2 regions of the Pseudarthrobacter xylosi genome follow, and region 1 is predicted to be linked to the other one. Evidence: riboswitches for the same ligand, from Rfam matches in the RefSeq annotation. Region 1 holds a riboswitch; the other holds the start of a gene.
What was found. A riboswitch is a leader RNA that binds a small molecule or an ion and turns the genes downstream of it on or off. The one in region 1 is predicted to bind cyclic di-AMP.
Positions count from the first base shown of each region.

Region 2: another riboswitch for cyclic di-AMP. It lies ahead of ACZY1F_RS20710 (NlpC/P60 family protein); the one in region 1 lies ahead of ACZY1F_RS04320 (C40 family peptidase).

Region 1 is NZ_JBVAYT010000002.1:54,632-61,748, reverse strand. Features, by position in the region: gene ACZY1F_RS04345 (molybdopterin molybdotransferase MoeA) at 1-359, opposite strand, end outside; gene ACZY1F_RS04340 (DUF6457 domain-containing protein) at 370-663, opposite strand; gene mobA (molybdenum cofactor guanylyltransferase) at 660-1,382, opposite strand; gene ACZY1F_RS04330 (HNH endonuclease) at 1,478-1,978, opposite strand; gene ACZY1F_RS04325 (NlpC/P60 family protein) at 2,214-2,966, opposite strand; gene ACZY1F_RS04320 (C40 family peptidase) at 3,100-3,771, opposite strand; cyclic di-AMP (ydaO/yuaA leader) riboswitch at 3,842-4,004, opposite strand; gene ACZY1F_RS04315 (M23 family metallopeptidase) at 4,153-4,977, opposite strand; cyclic di-AMP (ydaO/yuaA leader) riboswitch at 4,981-5,215, opposite strand; gene ACZY1F_RS04310 (iron-dependent transcriptional repressor DtxR) at 5,355-6,050, opposite strand; gene serC (phosphoserine transaminase) at 6,326-7,117, shown strand, end outside.
Region 2 is NZ_JBVAYT010000016.1:876-7,992, reverse strand. Features, by position in the region: gene ACZY1F_RS20735 (F510_1955 family glycosylhydrolase) at 1-498, opposite strand, end outside; gene ACZY1F_RS20730 (DUF305 domain-containing protein) at 581-1,210, opposite strand; gene ACZY1F_RS20725 (hypothetical protein) at 1,353-1,829, opposite strand; gene ACZY1F_RS20720 (heavy metal translocating P-type ATPase) at 1,911-4,058, opposite strand; gene ACZY1F_RS20715 (heavy-metal-associated domain-containing protein) at 4,125-4,454, opposite strand; cyclic di-AMP (ydaO/yuaA leader) riboswitch at 4,739-4,920, shown strand; gene ACZY1F_RS20710 (NlpC/P60 family protein) at 4,928-5,686, shown strand; gene ACZY1F_RS20705 (hypothetical protein) at 6,930-7,117, opposite strand, start outside.

The DNA of each region.
Region 1 (7,117 bases):
GCAGCTTCGCTGCGCAGGACAGCTTTAGCACCGGGCGGGATCAGTCCGCCGGTGACGATGGGGCTGGCCTGGTGGGGTGCCAGCCGCTGGCCGGGTTCTGCCACGATCCAGGGACCAGTGCCGTTGACGGCCCAGCCGTCCATCGCCGATGACGCGTAGTGCGGCATGTCGTGCAACGCAGTGATGTCGCTGGCCAGGACCCTGCCCAGGGCCTGGCCCAGGGGAACCTGGCCGGGCGGAATCGGCGTGGCGATATCAAAAGCGGCCTTGCGCGCCTCATCCCAGGTGTGGGCGAGGTGCTTTGACGGGGCTGACTGCTGCTCAGGATTTTCGGATACGTCGCCGGTGGCGGCGGTCACTGAACGGGAGTCATTCGACGGGGGTCCCGGCGGATTCGGCGTCATAGTCAGCAGCCAGGCTGCGGGCACGGTCCATGGCAGCGGTCATGGCGGCGCCGTTCGAGGCCTGTCCCGATCCCGCAGCCAGGCCCGCGGCGAATCCGGCAATAAAAGTGGTGAGCGGGGCAGCCGGGCGGACCACTGAGTGGGCTGCCACGCCGGCCAGCGACAGAATGGTGTTGACGTCGATCTGGACGTCCTCCAGTTCATACGCCTGGAGCAAGGACCTGCACCACTCTTCCAGCGTCTCTTCCTGGCTTTTCACGCTCTGCCTCCCAAATCGTTCGCGGCCGTGTTGCCCCGGAGCCCGCTCAGGGGATCCGGACCGGCCACTCCAAGTGCGGCGGCATCGTCCCAGGTATCCACGTCTGCCGTGGAGCCGGCCGGAACGGCGACAAGCTGCACGTCCAGACTAGCAAGGAGTGCCCTCACCGACCCGTTGATTAAGCGTCCTGTGCTTTCCAGTTCTGCCACGGAACGTTGTAGCGCGGCTGTGCTATAAAAACCAATGAGCGGCTGGCGGCGGCCATCCTCCGAGACGGCCACCACGCCGTCCGGTTCCAGGCCCGCAGGACTGCCTGCGGCAGGTCCTGCGCCGGGCCCTCGTGAACGCAACGCAGCCTTCAGCGCCGCCACCGCCTGCCCTACGTTGGGCATATCGCAGGCCAGCACCAGCGTCAGCCCGGGACGGCTGCCGCCCGCAGCGGCCAGTGCCGCGAGCCCGGCCGCAATGGCAGCCGCGGGGCCGCTGAACGGAGGGTCCTCGCGGCAGCGCAGAAACCCGGCCGGGACCTCCCCGCCAGGCACTTCCGGGATATCCGGCCCGACCACTACGGCGGCTCCGGCACCCCCGGCAGCGGCCACCGAGCGGCGCAACAGGGAGTCGCCGTCGTACGTCAGGCTCTGTTTGGGCACGCCACCGAGCCGCGACGAACGGCCGCCGGCGAGGATGACGGCATCGAATTCGAGGGGGTCAGCGTCCACCCACCCAGCTTAACCGTGCAGGCCGGAATACTGCTCGGGGCTGCAATACTGCTCGGGGCCGGGATGCTGCGCGGGGCTGAAGCAGCGGCGCGAAATCAGGCAGCCCGTTCCGGCAGCAGGAATGGATCCCAGGCCGGCGTTGGCTTCTCAAGTTCCTTGATCTGCCAGATGGTGCCGTGCGGCGGTTCCGGGACAAACCTGAGCTTCCAGCCCATTTCAGCCGGGGTGTGATCGCCCTTGCTGTTGTTGCAGCGGAGGCACGCGGCCACCAGGTTTTCCCAGGAGTCGGCGCCGCCACGTGATTTGGGCTGGACATGGTCGATTGTGTGGGCCCCTTTGCCGCAATAAGCGCAGCGGTGGCCGTCCCGCCGCAGGACGCCGCGGCGGCTGACAGCGGTGCTCTGGTTGTATCTGGGGCGGATGTAGCGGTTCAGGAGTATCACGGACGGGCGGCCCATAATCTCCTGGGGCCCCACCACAGGGTCATCGCCTTCGGCAATAACGCTGGCCTTGCCCGTGAGCACAAGCACCAGCGCCCGGCGGAAGGTGACTACCGCCAGCGGTTCATATCCAGCATTCAGAACGAGAGTGCGCATGCACGTACCTCTTTGTGGCCGCACCCGTCAGGGGCACGAGGGCCGGCTGCCCCCGGCATATCCGGGCTATGGATCGACACCACAAGAGTAAACAAAGAATCCCGGGATCAACTAATCCGGAAGTATCCGGGATCCCGTGTCGGGCCTGGCCGCCCGTCCGGATTTGTGCGACAGCCCGCAGACAGCAAAGGACCCCCGCCGTGAGGCGGGGGTCCTTTGAACACTCAAGCAGCTGCTAGGACACGCGGATGAAAACCGGTCCTGAACCAACATTGGCGCTGAATACAACGGTCTGGTTGCCGTTGTAACCGCCGTGGACTGCCTGGCCGTTGCCCGCGTACACGGCAATGTGGGCCATGCCCGCGCCGCCGTCTGCGTAGTAGATCAGGTCGCCGGGCTGGGCCTCGGCGGCGCTCACGGTCTTACCCAGGGACAGGTAGCCGGCGGGCCAGCCGTGGTAGTTGATGCCCACGGCGGCCAGGGCGTTGGTCACCAGCATGGTGCAGTCCTGGCTGACGCCGAGCTGCGCGTACGCAGCGGACAGGATGGCAGCACCCTTGCCGCTGGCAGCGACGGGAGCCGAGGGAGCGGCAGGGGTTGCCGACGCTACCTTGATAGTGGCCGCGGCCTTGGCCGGAGCTGGAGCCGGAGCTTCAACAACCGGCTCGGGAGCCTCAACCGGAGCCGGAGTGGTGGTCACGGCCGGCTTCTCGTAGGAGATGGCAATGGTGGAAGCAGCGGAAATAATGGCCGGGGCCGAAACCTCAACCTCAAGGTTCGAAGCGGAAGCACCTTCGTGCTGCACTCCGGTGTCTGCCGCGTTCGCAGCGATACCACTGGTCAGGACAAGGCCGGAAGCGGCAGCGATAACCGCGGCCTGACGGCCCATGCCGCCGGCGTTGTCGCCGACAGCCTTGGCAATGACAGCCAGCGAGTTGGTCTTGGCGACCTCGGCGCGGTGCCGTGCAACAGTTGCACGTGTAGTCATTAATTTCTCTCTTTCGTTTTCCTCAGGACCGCGTGGGCAGCACGAGGGCTTTGGACGCGCCGGCATCTTGGGGGTACGCCGGCACGCCCCGAACGGGGATTTAGCGAAAAGTTTCCAGCGAAGTGCGGTTCTTCTACTTCATGGTGTAGAAGGATCCGCCGCCTGTGGAGGCCACGGAGTGCAGCAGCGTGCCCTGTGACGGGTTAAGTGCGCTGATCATCATGCCGTTGCCGACGTAAATGCCAACGTGGGCGCCGCCATTCTGCATGACCAGGTCACCGGGAGCCGGTGTGGCGGTGGGCCGCATGGCTGTCCAGGCATTGGTGCGGGGAATGCTGATGCCGGCCTGGGCGTAGACCCACTGCGTAAAGCCTGAGCAGTCCCAGCCATTGGGAGTGGTGCCGCCCCAAACGTAGGGGTGGCCGATACCGGTGTAGGCAAGTGCTGCCAGACCCGAAGCGGCAGCGGAGGAGACAGTGTCAGCGAGCTTGGAGGCCGCGGCCTCGGTTGCGGCAGCACCCTGAGCCCCGGTTTCGGAGGCCGTGGACTGCGCACGAACCGTCTCAACCTTCGGTGCCGGCGTGGTCTTGATCACGGGGCGCTCGAAGGAAACGGTAGCCGTGGGCGCCGCAGTTACGGCGAGTGCCGTCTGCGCGGAACCGGACTCGGTAGAGGCGGAAACGCCGGCGGTGGTATCCGCGGCGTTGGCCGGAAGCCCCATGCTCAGGATCAGACCTGATGCAGCTGCGATAACGGCAGCCTGGCGACCTACGGTCCCGGCATTAGCACTGACTGCCTTGGACACGGAGTCCAAGGGGTTGGTGCGAACCGGTTGTGCGCGGTGGCGCGCAGAATTATGGCGTGAAGACACGAAGGTAGCCTCTCCCAATGCCTACGAGGTGAGCTGTCGGATTCGGATGGGAGTCACCCGGCCACGCTGCTTCACAGTGGAAGCTTTGCGACTTAACCCCAAGGCCTTCAGAATCGAAGACCAAAATTGGTTCCCCCGCCCCTGCCAGACGATGTCATGCGAACGGACCTTGAGCGGTGGCAGAGCTAGGCAATCCACTCAAGAACGTCAACTTCGGAAAAGTTGACGCGCTTTAGACGTTACAGGAGTTCCTGGCCAATGTCACATTCAGGTCACGGCACGTCGCTGCGATCCGAGAGTTTGCCATCATTTGAGTCAGAGCCAGCCGGTGGGGTCGACGACTTCGCCGTTGATCTGGACCTCGAAGTGGAGGTGGCAGCCCGTGGACGCGCCCGTGGTGCCACTGAGGGCAATTACGTCGCCGCGGCTGACCGTCTGGCCTACCTTGACGCTGGCGGACGAGAGGTGGTTGTACGTGGTTTCAAGGCCGTTGCCATGATCCACCACCACGCGGTTGCCGCCACCATACTGGTGCCAGCCGACGAAGGTCACGGTGCCGCTGGCAGCGGCCATGACGGAGGTTCCGCACTGTGCCACGTAATCCTGGCCACGGTGGAAGTCGCCGGTGCCGCCGGTGATGGGGCTGACCCGGAATCCGAAGGGTGAGGCCGTAACCAGCTGGGCCAGCGGCGAGCCCAGGCTTCCGGCCGAGGCGGCGCGGGTAATGGATCCCGCGGACTGGGCGCTCAGCAGCTGCTTCAGCTTGCCGTCGGGATCACCCTGGGTAACCACTGATGAGCGGCTGAAGTCAATTTGGGCGGCGGCTTCGGCGGTAACTTCGGGCTGCGGGGCGGCGGAAACGGACGACGCCGGCTGGCCGGGCGCCGGGGTGGCCATCACGGGGCCGGTCACGGGAACCGTCACCGTGAGAGCCAGGCCTGTTGCTGCCAAGGCGATGCCGGCCTTCTGGCCGAGGCCACTGGCAGCGGCGAAATCCGTCATCTGCCGGAAGGGTCCCCGGCGGCGGCGTGCTTCCCGCTGTGGGTCGCGGGGCCTTTCCGCGGTGAAATCCTCGGCCACTCTGGGCGCCGAAGCGGGACCCGCCGCGCGACGGCGGCCCCTGGAGTATTGCGTGGTCAAGAATGTTCCTCTCTGGGTAGCCTGCGAAGTTAGCTGTCGGATTCGGGTCAGAGAGTTCAAAGACCCGGTCCGCCGTGACAAGCACTTGGCGCAGAGATATCCCGTGAGGATCCTTCGCTGGAAGAGGCTTGCTGCTGACGGACTTCACCCCAAGGCAGTCTCGCGACTGCCGGTTGTGGTTCCCCCGCCTCTGCCAGTTGGTGACTCGTGCACCTGATCCGCTGGCAGAGCTCGGCTTCGGATCAGGTAACGCTTTTGTATCGACGCTGAGTTTCAACTATAGGTGATTAAGTTGGACAGTAACAATTCCGTTATCTTTGCGGAACGAGTCGTCATTGCGCTATCCCGCGGCCCCACGCGGGGGGACCGCCGTCCCGTCAGCGGACGGAAACGAAGACGTGCGATGCCACTTCCGGGGGCAGCTCGAGCGCCCCTTCTATGCCCGGAACCCGCACGGAGATGTACTCCCCCACGCGTTCCAGGGACACCGAGGCACCTGGCCTGATTCCGCCCTCGTCCAGCTGGACCAGCAGCTCAGGTTCCACCTGGATGGGCTCGGCCAACCGGCTGACCGTCACGTTCGACGCCGGCCCGTAGCCCTGCATCGCATCCAGGAGATTAATCACAGCGGCGTCAGGCAGCGCGGACGCCGGCCCGCCCAGTGCGGCCAGCCCGGGGATGGGGTTGCCGTAGGGCGACTCGGTGGGGTGGTTGAGCAATTCGTAGATGCGCTGCTCAACGCGTTCACTCATCACGTGCTCCCAGCGGCACGCTTCATCGTGGACGTAGGCCCAGTCCAGGCCAATCACATCCGCAAGGAGCCGTTCGGCCAGCCTGTGCTTGCGCATCACTTCCGTGGCGCGTTTCCGCCCGGCTTCGGTCAGCTCCAGATGGCGGTCTCCGGAGACCACTACCAGTCCGTCGCGCTCCATCCGGCCGATGGTTTGGGACACCGTGGGGCCGGAATGCCGCAGCCGTTCGGCGATGCGTGCGCGAAGAGCAACGATGTTCTCTTCTTCAAGCTCCAAAATGGTCCGAAGATACATCTCCGTAGTATCGATCAGATCCGTCATCCAGCTCAGCTCCTCGAGCGCAGTACCTTGCGTTGTCCCACCGTATCGCGTCCCGCTCAGCGGCGAGGTCCGCTAAAAAGCTTAGCCTATTTTGAATTTGTCTGGATAATCACGGGCAGGAAGAAACGGTCTCATTGGCCGGACTATGACGGCGCCAGTTCCCGCCCAATCAAGGGTTCAGGCAGAATAAAGGAGGTCCTTATCCAGTCACTGCCGACTACCGGCCACCCCACCGTCCGGACGTGAGCGACGTCCATGCCGAAATTGGAGCCCCCGTGAGCGAAACCAGCATCACTATTCCTGCCGACCTCCTGCCAAAGGATGGACGGTTCGGCGCAGGCCCGTCCAAGGTCCGGCCGGAGCAGCTCGAGGCGCTCTCAGCGGCGTCCAAGACCATCCTGGGGACCTCCCACCGTCAGGCTCCCGTCAAGAACCTCGTAGGCTCCGTCCGCGAAGGCCTCAGCCAGTTCTTCCGCGCCCCCGAAGGCTACGAAGTGGTCCTCGGCGTCGGCGGCTCCACGGCTTTCTGGGACGTCGCCAGCTTCGGCCTGGTGGAGAAGAAGGCCCAGCACCTGTCCTTCGGCGAGTTCGGCTCCAAGTTCGCCTCAGCCACCAACAAGGCCCCGTTCCTGGACGCCTCCTCCATCATCAAGTCCGAGCCCGGCACCCGCCCGGTATCGGCCGCCGAGGCAGGCGTGGATGTCTACGCCTGGCCGCAGAACGAAACCTCCACCGGCGTCGCGGCTCCGGTCAAGCGCGTTGCGGGCGCCGACGCCGATTCCCTGGTCCTGGTGGACGCCACCTCAGCAGCCGGCGGCCTGGACGTGGACGTCTCCGAGGCCGATGTCTACTATTTCGCCCCGCAGAAGAACTTCGCGTCCGACGGCGGGCTGTGGCTGGGCCTCTTCTCCCCCGCCGCGCTGGAACGCGCCGCGAGGATCAAGGCCAGCGGCCGCTGGATCCCGGACTTCCTGGATCTCCAGACCGCCATCGACAACTCCAAACTGAACCAGACCTACAACACGCCGTCGCTCTCCACCCTGGTGACCCTCGACGCGCAGGTGCAT
Region 2 (7,117 bases), on a different contig from region 1:
TTTCCCGTCGGGACTGGTCCAAAGCGCCCCGTCGTAGGCGACTATTCCAGACTTGACTGCCGTGAGGGCATGGAAGTCCGATACGCGCTGGCGTGAAAGCTGCTCCCACGTCTTACCGCCGTCCGCAGATTTGATCAGGCCCATGGGGTTGGGCAGATTCGAGCCGGGGCCAGGGTGCCCGGAGGCGTAAAAGACGTCCTGGTCAGCGGCGGCGGTGAAGCCCATCAGGTCGTTGGTGTCCCCGATTTTGGTGGCCGGGGATTTGGTGACGTCGAAGAGACCGTCATGGGTGGCCAGTAAGACCTGGTCGGTTTCGCGGTTCACGCTCAGGCCGTGAACGTGTGAACTGGGAAGACCGGAGGCGGCAGTGGAAGGTGCGGTGCCGGCGTTCGGAGTGTTGGTTGATGAGTTGGGGCTGCAGGCGGACAAGGTGAATAAGAGGGTTGCTGCGGCGATGGCGGCTGCGGGCCGGGGACGGGTCAAAGAGTGCAGGGGCACGGAAAAACTCCAATGGTGGACCGGAAATGTTTGTGGGGAGGCGCCGGCCCCGGGGGAGGGGCCGGCGCTGCTGGTGTGCTGGCTAGAGGGTGGCTAGCAGGTCTTTCATTTCCTGGATTTCGGTTTCCTGTGAGCTGACGATGTCTTTACTGAGCTGGACCGCTTCGGCGTTCTTTCCGTCGGTGGTTTCGGTCTTGGCCATCATGACGGCGCCTTGGTGGTGGGCGATCATCTGGGTGAGGAAGAGCTTGGCCGCTTCGGTGCCCTGTGCGGACTCGAGTTTGGCCATGTCGTCCTCGCCCATCATCCCGGACATGCTGTGGCCCGAAGGCATATTAGTGGGCATCATCGTGGGCTGGCCCCAGCTTTCAAGCCAGCCGGTCATCTTCTCGATCTCTGGTCCCTGGGCCGCTTTGATCTTGGTGGCCAGATCTGTCACAGCGGCCGGGAGGCCTTCTTTTTTGAGCATGGTGTCACTCATGGTCACGGCCTGGGCGTGGTGCGGGATCATCATCTGCGCGAACATGGTGTCCGCGTCGTTGAACTGAGCCGAAGCAGGAGGGGCTGAGCTTGATGCCATGCCGGAGCTGCCGTGGTTCATGCCGGGCATGCTGCTTCCGTCCGAACTTCCGGTTCCTGAACCGGCGGAGCATCCGGCGAGGGCGATTGCTGCGGCGACGGCGGCAGTGGAAATGGTCAGGGTCTTTTTCATTTAAATCAGGGTCCTCAAAGTATCAGCGGCGCCTGGGCGCCTTGGTGGTGCGTGTAGTGTGGGCCGCCCCCGGAGGGCGGCCTGTTTCGTTGCGTGCCCATGCTGCGACTGTGCGCAGGATACGGGGCGCAGCAGTGCTCGTTTACGTGCGGCTGATACTGAGGTCACCGGGTGAGGGGCCGTCCGGTGAGAAGGAATAGTTCGTGCCCGCTGCAGTCGCGCGGCCGAGGTCAGGCACCGAGTAGGCGGCTGCTCCCGACAAGGAGGCCGCGAGGGAGGTATTCCCTGGCGCCAGCACGCAGGAAGCGTCCATGGCCGACATCTTGGGGCAGCCTCCGGAAGTGGAGCAAGAGGAAGGCGAGTCATTTACCGGTTCGGCGGCTATGGCCGCGTCCGGCGACAGTTCAGTCCCGTGGCTGGCGTGGCCGGGCGGGGTGCTGTGCGTCTGGCCCATGACCGTGTCCGCAGTTGCGCCGGGCATGTTGTGGGCGCCAGCCATGTTGTGGGCCCCGGTCATGATGTGCATGCCGAAGATTCCGGCGATGATGGCCAGGGTCATGGTCAGAAGGCCTGCACGGAGGAGGAAAGCGGTGACGGGGCCGCGGGATACTGCGGTCACAACTTTTCCTCCTTTCCGTGCCGGCTTGGTGGTCTTAAGGCTACCGGCTGTGGGCTTTAGGGCCGGTCAGCGCCATAGGGTTCAACGTACTTGGGAGGGGTTCAGTTTCATCCTCCGCAGCAGTTGGGCGTTCAGGGCCACCACAATCGTGGATATCGACATCAGCACCGCCCCGGCGGCTGGGGACAGAACTACCCCGGCGAACGCCAGGACGCCGGCGGCCAGGGGGACGGCGAGGACGTTGTAGCCGGTGGCCCAGATGAGGTTTTGCCACATCTTGCGGTAGCTGGCGCGGGACAGGTCCACCATGGACAGGACGGCGCGTGGATCGTTTCCGGCCAGTACTACACCTGCCGATTCCATGGCGACGTCGGTGCCGGCGCCGATGGCGATGCCCACCTCTGCGCGGGCCAGTGCCGGGGAGTCGTTCACCCCGTCGCCGACCATGGCGACCTTCATCCCACGGGCCTGGAGTTCGGCGACCTTCTTGTCCTTGTCTGCCGGAAGTACTTCAGCGAAGACCTCATCGATCTTCAGGTCTTCAGCGACTGCCTGGGCGACCTGGCGGGCGTCGCCGGTGATCATGGCCACCTTGACGCCCCGGTTCTGCAATGCTGCCACCGCTTGGCGGGATTCGGGCCGGATGCTGTCTTCGAGGCTGACCGCTCCCAGAACCTGATCCCCGTCGATGACGTGCAGCACCGCGGCTCCCCGGCCCATCCAGGTCTCGGTGGATTGCGCCAACGCGTCGGGTTCGGTGAGGCCGAGTTCGCGCAGCAGCGCCGGGCCGCCGACATGGACGGTGCGGCCATCGACGGTGGCGCGGACACCCCGTCCCGTCAGTGAACTGAAGTCCGTTGCTTGCGGGAACCTCAGGTTCCGCTCCCGCGCTGCCCGGACGATGGCCCGGGCTACGGGATGCTCACTGTCGGACTCCACCGCGGCCGCGAGGGCCAGCACCGCATCAGCTTCCTCACCGGGCACCGTCGCGATGTCCTTCAGATCAGGCTCACCAGTAGTCAACGTGCCGGTCTTGTCGAACAGGACCACGTCGATGGTGCGCATGCGTTCCAAGGCCATCCGGTTCTTGATCAGCACCCCTGCCCGGGCTGCCTGCTCGGTGGAGATGGCGATGACCAGCGGAATGGCCAGCCCCAGCGCGTGCGGGCAGGCGATGACCAATACCGTGACGGTGCGGGTGACAGCCTCCGGGACGCTGCCGAGCAGCGACCAGACGATGAAAGTGATGACGCCGGCGCCAGCGGCGAAGTAGAACAGGAAGGCCGCCGCCCGGTCGGCCAGGGCCTGTGCTTTAGAGGAGGACGCCTGGGCTTCGGCGACCAGCCGCTGGATCCCTGCCAGCGCCGTGTTCTCACCGACGGCGGTGACCTGGACCCGGACGCTGCTATCGGTGGCGACGGTCCCGGCCACAACAGTGTCACCGGGGCTGCGGAGAACGGTTTTGGATTCGCCGGTGATCATCGACTCGTCGAACTCGGCCTGGCCGTCCACGACCGTTCCGTCCGCTGGCATCCTGGCGCCGGGGCGGACCAGGACGTTGTCGCCTTCGCGGAGGGCAGAGACCGGAACAGTTTCCGTGCCGGCGTCGGTGATGCGTTCAGCCTCGTCGGGAAGGAGCGCGGCGAGAGCATCCAGAGCGCCCTGGGCAGAGCCGAGGGCCCGCATTTCGATCCAGTGGCCCAGCAGCATGATCGCTACCAGCAGTGCCAGTTCCCACCAGAAATCCAGGTCGAGCCCGCCGATGCCCAGGGTGGTGACCCAGGACGCGGCGGACGCGACGGTGATGGCCATCGCGATCAGCAGCATCATCCCCGGCTGCCGGTTCTTTAGTTCCTGCCATCCGCCCTTGAGGAACGGCTGGCCGCCGTACAGGAAGATGACGGTGCCCAGGACGGGCGGGATCCAGGTCGAGCCGGGGAACATCGGGGCCATGTAGCCGAGGATGTGCCCGACCATGGGGCTGAAGTAGACGACGGGGACGGACAGGGCCAGGGTCAGCCAGAACCTGTTTTTGAACATAGCGGTGCTGTGCCCGGCGTGCTGTCCGTGGCTGTGAACCGCATGGTCATCCTGCCCGCTGTGGACCTCGTGGTGGCTGTGTGGGTGTTCGGTGACTGTGGTGACCGACGCAGGGGAAGTGTTGTTTTGTTCGGGCGGGGGCGTGGGTTCGCTTGGATGTCCACCGTGATGCTGGGTGTGATCTTCCATGGGTTTTCTTTCGAGAGGAGATTGCGCTTTTTCCGGGCAGTGGCTGCCAGGGGAGGCGTGAAGAGGTCAGTGGCTGGTTAGGGCGTAGCCGGCGGAGGTGACAGCCTCACGCACAGCGGCACTATCGGCCTTACCTCCGACGATAAGACGGGAACGGCCGCCGGGAACGAGATCAACAGAGGCGGGTTCCACACCGTCAAGGGCGGAGACGGCCTTCTCAACAGTCTGGACGCAATGCCCGCAGGTCAAGCCTTCAACAGCGAACTCGACGCCGCTGGCGCCGGCGGCCGTGGCGGGTGCGGAGGAGGCTTCGGTTGAGCAGCAGCTGCAACCCGCGGCGGAGGAGGCGAGGGGCAGTTCGGTCCGGTTTTCAGTTCCACACATGTCAGTTTCCATTCTGGGACGATGGATCAAGGGGCGCTGGGGTTGAACGGCTGTGAAGGCGGCGCCAATCGCGCCTGCCGGGACATACCACTTCACTGACAACACTCCAAAATATACCCCCAGGGGGTATCAGTGTCAAGGGTGGCGGCCCGCTTCGCGGAACATCACCCCCACTGCAATTGCTCACGCACGGCGAAGGAAAGCGAAACACCGTTATGCAAATGTGACATCGACTTGGGTTTTCCCGTAGGGTCGGGCGCGTGCCGGTTATCCGAATGCGGCACTCCTGAGCTGATTGCCTAACTCTGCCGCCGCCTCGGGATCCGTTCGCAAATTCGTCCGGCAGAGACGGGGAAACCAATTGTGGCCTGCTTCGAGCAGGCCTTGGGGTGAAGCCGCACCTCCAGCTTGCGCTGGAACTGCGGCCGGGTGTCTCCCATCCGAATCCGACAGCTAACCTCGCAGGCAGTGGGAGAGGCCCTTTCATGCCCATTCGCAAAGCTCACGGCCGCCGCTGCGCGGTCCCCGTCCAAACCAGTGCTCTTGCGGTCCTGTCCAAATCCGTCGCTGACAATGCTGGCGGTGTGGGCCGCCAGGCCGCCGTCATCGCAGCAGCTTCCGGCCTCGTCCTGACCAGCGGCATTGCCGCGCAGGCAGCGGACGCCCCGGCCCAGCGCGATGCGGAGTCGACCTCAAACCTTGAACTCGCCAGCCAGGCACAGGCCCCGCTTAGCGCAGATTCCACGGTCCAGATTTCCTTCGAGCGTCCTGCCGTTGAGACCACGCCGGCGCCTGTCGTGGAAGCACCCAAACCTGTGGCCGTTGAGGCCGCCCCGGCAGCCGTCGCGAAGGCTGCTGCGCCGGCCAAGGCTCAAATCACAGTCACCCCCGCTGCTGCCGCGCCGGTGGTCGCCCCGGCAACAGGTGGAGTCAACGCCGCGATGGTTTCCTCCGCCTACGCCCAGATCGGCATGATCCAGGACTGCACACGATTGGTGGAAAACGCCCTGGGTGCTGCCGGTATCCCCGTTGGGGACCTCGGTCCGATGCAGTTCATGAACTACGGCACCGTTGTCACCGATCCCCAGCCCGGTGACATGGTGATGCAACCTGGCCACGTAGGAATTTACGTCGGCAACGGTCAAGTGCTTAGCTCCGGGCTGAACGGCAAGAACGAAACCGCAGTCCACCCCCTGACATGGATGACATCCAAGGGCGCCGTCACCTTCGTGCGCGCAGGCTAGTCGGACCACTGAAGGCCGGCGATTCAATGCCTGGGGGCAATGAATCACCGGCCTTTTGAATGCCTGGCAAGCTCTGTCGCTCTGCCTGGCTCAACCCGACGCGGTGGCGGGCTTGGCCCTGACATGCTGGTGGTGGGCCTACCACCTAGTGCAGGTCACTGTTTTTCCGTCCACCGTTCGTGGGCGGACTGGCGACTGATGCCGACGGCGCGGCCGATATCAGCCCACGAAGCCCTAGCCGTCACTGACCAGAGGGTGTTTTCACGCCTCAATGGTGAAGGAGGCGGACGGAGAGTGGCGGATGGCTGGACAGTCCTTTGGCTGGGTGGGACAAGACATGAACGCAGCGAATCCAAGGATCCGGCGGGCGACTACCATGCCCTCCGCTGGATGGCCTCATAGTCGCCTCTTGGCGTGGTCATGTCCGTGTCTGCCGAACAGGTCATGAGATGGGTGCACGTAGCGTCACTGCAAGATGGCCTACTTTGTTGGGTGGGCCTCCCGGCGAGTACATGCTTCGCCCTGGCAGACGGCGTCACACACAAGTTAGGACGGGGCGAACCCGTCCGGATTCCTAGCGCACGGAGGAACCGCGCTCCAAAAGTGGGTAGCGCGGTTGGCGTTCGGCGTGTGCAGAAGAGTCATTTCGGGGGTGTGCACAATGTGCACACTATTGCCGTCGGACTGGGTCGTACAGGGGTCGGATCGGGCCGGATTCCGCATGTTTCCGTGAGTTCCCAGTGTTTGCAGGGGCTGGAATGCAGTTCGAGTCCCACCTCGGGCACGACGTTTTCCCTCGTCAGAGGCGATTTTGCTTTGGCGTGTTGACAAAGCTTGTGGTCGCGTCGCTCTGACGGCTGGTGTGCGGGCTGTGGCCTGGTCGCCGCGGGGCCTGTTCAGGTGTGTGGGCTGACGGGTTCAAGACCCTGGCTGGTGGGCCTTCCGCCTGCTGCGAGCTTTGGCTATGCGGTTTCCTCGTTCCGGTTCTGTCGGGTTGGCCCTGGTTGGCCTACACCTCTTCATGGTTCTGGGCTGCGGGTACGACATGACGTAGCCGCTTTAGCTGGACGTCCCTCTTGGAAAGCTGCTTCTGGACGTTTGATCGGCAGTAGGTACCGTGTTTGTCCGGCCAAAAAGGGTGTTGACACTGTCAACACCCAAGTCATATGTATTCGTCTGCCCGTGGCGACTAGCTTTTGGGTCTGGCGCATGCCTTCATTGGCAGCGTCACAGGCTCGTTCAGCTATGGTTGGTGTCTGCGCCCGGCCAGAGCGGGGGAGGGGCGGCCTGAGAGCGTGGGGCTGATGCGTTCTGTGCTGGTGAACCAGGAGAGCAGCTGCGGATCGATGGCGCCGATGACAGTTCGCATGTTGACCAGTTGGGCTCGGACGTTGCTGTTGATGATGGGCTCCAGGTGGGCGACCCGGTTCC